2 regions of the Weissella sp. LMG 11983 genome follow, and region 2 is predicted to be linked to the other one. Evidence: riboswitches for the same ligand, from Rfam matches in the RefSeq annotation. Region 2 holds a riboswitch; the other holds the start of a gene.
What was found. Region 2 has a riboswitch for thiamine pyrophosphate ahead of thiM (hydroxyethylthiazole kinase). Riboswitches for the same ligand answer to the same signal wherever they lie in the genome.
Positions count from the first base shown of each region.

Region 1 (2,397 bases), 1.8 Mb from region 2:
CACTTTGCATCGCGAAAATTGTCGCCAAGGCTACGCGTTGCTTTTCACCACCAGACAGGGTTAGTAGTTCTTGGTCAGCTAATGCGTCCAAGTCCAATCGCGTAATCGCATCCGTGACACGACGTTCGATGTCGGCGACAGGTAACTGCAAGTTTTCCAATGCAACGTGATTTGCTCACGGGCTGTGCGCATTGCAAATTGGCGGTCTGGGTTTTGAAACAGCATCGCAACCCGCTTGGCCTTTTCAAATGGTGCGATTGGACCGATTGATTGACCTTCCAAGAGGACATCGCCATTCGTGACGATACCACCAAATTTCGGTAGCAAGCCAGCCATCGCTTTAAGCAACGTTGACTTACCTGAGCCAGAAGGGCCAACCATCAAGTTGAAACTGCCGGGCGTCAAATCCAAATTTATCTTATTCAAAATGCTTGGCTGATCAGCTTCATAAGCGAAACTGAAATCTACAACACGTAATGATGTCATAATTAACGCTTCATCAAACCTGACTTCGCAACCAAGGCGTTAATCAAGTAGACCAACACACCGGCAAACAAAGCGACTGAGATCAAACGAATCACGAACAACGTGATCAACATGCCGGGCTTGTAGGCCATGTAACCTGAGTTAACCAAGTCCCAGGCAAATGTCACAATCGTGCTCGTCACAACTGATAGGCTCAAACCAAGCTTGCTCCAGTTCTTGTAACCTGTGATGGCAAAACCAAGTTCAGAACCGATTCCTTGTACGAAACCGTAAATCAACGTTGCGGCACCCCAGCTTGAGAAAAGCAACATTTCAACAACGGCAGCCAAGACTTCACCAATCGTTGTGGCACCAAACTTTTGCAACAACACACCGGCCAATGGGCCAGCCATCAACCAAACGCCGATGGTCATATCGTTGGCGTATGGCTTAAGTGGGGTTGCTGACAAGAAGTAGTATGAGGCCCCCCATAATTGGTAGATAACCCCAAAGAAAATTGCAATAATGGCTAGGAAAATAACATCTCGAAGCGCCCAACCACGCTTGTTTTCAACAACTGTTTGCATGACGCAAACCTCCAAATAATATTCCGAATCGCCCAAAGCTATGGAAATAAAAAAGGACCCCAGCATCACTGCAAAACGCAGTCCGATACTGGGGTCCGTTTACTTCAATCGTAAACAAACCAAGCTCCCCGGCAGGCATTACCCTGCTTAGGTTCCATGGGTATTATCTCAGCCATAACGGCACCCCAGCTTGTTTGATTCGTTAACACAAGTATAGGGGGTTAGGCGAGGGTTTGCAACTGTCCGCGGAATTCTTCGAGGTGGTTGTAACCTTTTTCGGCCATTACGGCGATCAATTCGTTGTTCAAACGTTCGAAGATAGCGGGTCCTTCGAAGTAAAGTGACGTCCCAACTGAAACCAAGTCAGCGCCGCAAAGGATGTGGTCGTACACATCACGGCCGTTCGTCACACCGCCAGTGCCGATAATCTTGATTTCGGGGCGCAAACGTTGACGCAAGGCACGCACGTTAGCAAGGGCTGTTGGCTTAACGATTTCACCACCAAGGCCACCGAAGCCACCCTTAGGCGCGATGACAACCGTGTCCGTTTCAGGATCAACTACCAAACCGTTACCGATTGAGTTAATCGTGTTCACGAAGGCCAATGGGAAGTCGTTCAAGATTTCAGCAATCATGTCAAAGTGGGCGATGTCGAAGTAAGGTGGCAACTTCACACCCAAAGGCTTCGTGTAGAAGCTGAAGACCTCAGTCAAAATCTCGCGCGTTGTGTCGAAGTCGTAGGCCGTTTGTGGCTTACCTGGCACGTTTGGGCAAGACAAGTTCAATTCGACCAAACCGTTAAAGTCAGAAGCTTGAACGTCACGCAACATCGCCAAGTTATCAGCCTTTGTCAGACCAGCGATTGAAAGGAACAATGGCTTTTCATCTTGGTGCGTAATTGTGTAGTCCAAGTAGTAGTCCAAGCCAAGATTTGGCAAGCCCATTGAGTTGATTGAACCCAATGGCATTTCAGCAAAACGGATACCGGCATTACCGTCGCGTTCAGCAGGCGTGGCACTCTTCGTAACCAATGAACCAGCGCCACTGGCTTCTAGAATTTGGTCCAATTCAGATGCCGTTTGGCAGTATACGCCAGCGGCGTTCAATAATACGTTGTCAAAATCAAAACCAGCAATGCTCGCAGTCAAAGTTGTCATGGCTTTTTGTCCCCCAAAAGTCTTCTTGTGAAATTAAATTTTTTTAAGTCTACCAGGTTTCAAGGCCCATGACTACACTGTTTTTTGGGTATAACGTTTTACTCGTGAATTAATTCTCAAATACAGTTACCAGGCGAATTTATTACTGATATTTGGTAGAATAGAAGTAACCGTAAAGTAGCTGCTTA
Region 1 is NZ_JAOZFD010000001.1:1,885,500-1,887,896, forward strand. It holds gene OIT45_RS09380 (ATP-binding cassette domain-containing protein) at 1-10, opposite strand, end outside; partial or broken gene OIT45_RS09385 (ATP-binding cassette domain-containing protein) at 32-486, opposite strand; gene OIT45_RS09390 (ECF transporter S component) at 489-1,052, opposite strand; TPP riboswitch at 1,161-1,250, opposite strand; gene OIT45_RS09395 (dihydroorotate oxidase) at 1,274-2,209, opposite strand.
Region 1: linked by a shared signal. The riboswitch ahead of OIT45_RS09390 (ECF transporter S component) and the one ahead of thiM (hydroxyethylthiazole kinase) in region 2 are both predicted to bind thiamine pyrophosphate.

Region 2 (2,397 bases):
AGTTCTTTTTTCATACCGTCACCCAATGATTTAGTGGGCCGTGGCCATGACCCACGGCAATACTTTCAGCAATCGCGGTGTTCATAAACGCTTTGGCCCGCGGCATGATGTCTACTAACGTTTCACCTTGCGCAAGATGCGCAGTAATAAACGCGGACAACGTATCGCCCGTACCATGCGTGCGGTTCGTCTCAATGCGTGACGCGTGGTACCAACGTCCTGTGCCATCAGCAAACACCACGTAATCCGCCACATCATTAGAGCGACTGTCATTCAGATGACCGCCCTTTAACACCACGTTTTTCGGCCCCAGTTGTTGCAGATCATACGCGGCAACTATCATGTCATCCACCGTCTCAATTGGTCGATTCAAAAGAACGGCGGCTTCAGCCAAGTTTGGTGTCACCACCGTCGCCAGTGGAAACAACTCGGTTTTGACCGCTTCAATTGCATCATCAGTCAGTAGCTTAGCGCCGCCTTTTGCAACCATCACGGGATCAACAACCACATGTACCACGCCGGATTTAGCAATTTCGCTCGCAACGACTTGCACCCGCTCGGCATCAAACAACGCACCTGTTTTTAGTGCGCGAATATTTAGGTCGCTTAAAACACTGCTAAATTGGTCACTAATAAATTCCGTTGGCGTTGGCAAAATGTTTTGTACACCCAATGTATTTTGCGCTGTCAAACCCGTAATGACGGAAGCGCCATAAACACCTTGATTGTGGAATGTTTTCAAATCCGCATTGGCCCCAGCACCACCGCTAGAGTCGACGCCCGCTACCGTCAATACCTGCGTAACATCAATCATCGCGTCACCACCTCCACTTGGGTCATCGTATACAGTTCATTGAATAAAGCACCAATAAAATGACCCGGCAACTGATTCACTTGAGCGGATGCTCGTTCACCGGCTTCACCAAATAACTCAGTAGCGGCAACACCAGCCGCAAAGTAGTCGTCCGTCACAGATGAAAACGCGCCGATCAAACCACTCAACATATCGCCAGCACCCACATTAATCGTCAACAAAGGTGAATTCGTATGCACCGTCTGTGTTTTCGTACCGTTAGTTATCACGTCAACCACGCCAGTTTGCACAATTACAGCACCGGTGTTTTTAGCAGCTAACTCAGCTTCTTGTTGATGTGTTTCTTGGTCCAAGGTATCAATCCCGCGACCTGCCACTTCCGCCTGAGCAAACCACGCAATTTCACTGGCATTGCCTCGGATGATATCAACATGCACCTTCTCCAATAACCGCCGCACAAACTGCGCGCGGTACGGCATCCCCACCGCAACCGGATCTAAAATTACCGGCTTGTTTTGTTGATTAGCCGCTTGGCCAACTGCCAAAAATAACGGCCATTGCGCTTCGGACAGCGTACCAATGTTCAAAACGACCGCTGACGAAACGCTAACTAGTTCGGCAGCTTCTTGTGGTTCATTGGTCATCAAAGGCGAAGCGCCCACAACGTTAATCGCATCCGCTACGTGTTGCATCGTCACAAAATTTGCAATGTTCAGCACGAGCGGTTGTTGCTCACGGACGTTGGTCAGTAAAGTGTTCATAATTCCTCCAGAATAGACAAAAAAATCGACCAACCCGCGTATAAAGAAACGGATTGATCGATTGGATAGTCTTATCTGGTCGGTCTACCATCACTTCCCTACGCAAGTCTTAACTCAACAGGTTCAAAGGGTCCGGTCATACCGTCTCAGCCAAATGGCTCCCCCAGTGGTGAATATTTAATTCATGATTAGTGTAACAGAGTTACTGGTAAATACAATCACCATTTTTTGCATAATAGTGAACAAAAACGACAAGTTCCCTTTTCAACCCAGTCATACCGGGCATTATGCTAAACTAATTGCATCAAAATTTTAGGAGTTCGTCATGGCAAGTGCTTTTAACGCTGCGGATATCGCCGCAAAGAAACAAGAATTGGGTTACCCCGCTGACACAACCAACGTCGCTTACATCGAAGCTAATCACAAGCTTGAAGATGTGATTGGCGCCTTTAACGCTTTCACGGGTAAGAATTTCGTGATTAGTTTTGAAGAAAATGGCTTGTTGTTCATGGGTCTAACGCCACTTAACCAATTTAATGGTACTGACAAGTTCGTTGCCTTGTCTGAAATCGGTACGATTGCCCACACGGACGAAGCTGTGTTCAACGGTCGCTTTGTCACTGATTCTGAAACGTTGGTGCTTGATTCACGACACGGTGATCACACTGAGAACCGCTTGTACACCACATCAACATTGGCTGACTGGGTCGCAGAAAACGTCGCCAACGTTAACGCCATTATCGATGGTTACAACGCAGCCAAGTAAATAGTATTTATTAGGAAGTGCCAAATCGGTACTTCCTTTTTTCTAGAACAGATGAT
Region 2 is NZ_JAOZFD010000001.1:47,540-49,936, forward strand. It holds gene OIT45_RS00345 (hypothetical protein) at 1-14, opposite strand, end outside; gene thiD (bifunctional hydroxymethylpyrimidine kinase/phosphomethylpyrimidine kinase) at 11-814, opposite strand; gene thiM (hydroxyethylthiazole kinase) at 811-1,575, opposite strand; TPP riboswitch at 1,654-1,750, opposite strand; gene OIT45_RS00360 (hypothetical protein) at 1,901-2,341, shown strand; gene OIT45_RS00365 (hypothetical protein) at 2,384-2,397, opposite strand, start outside.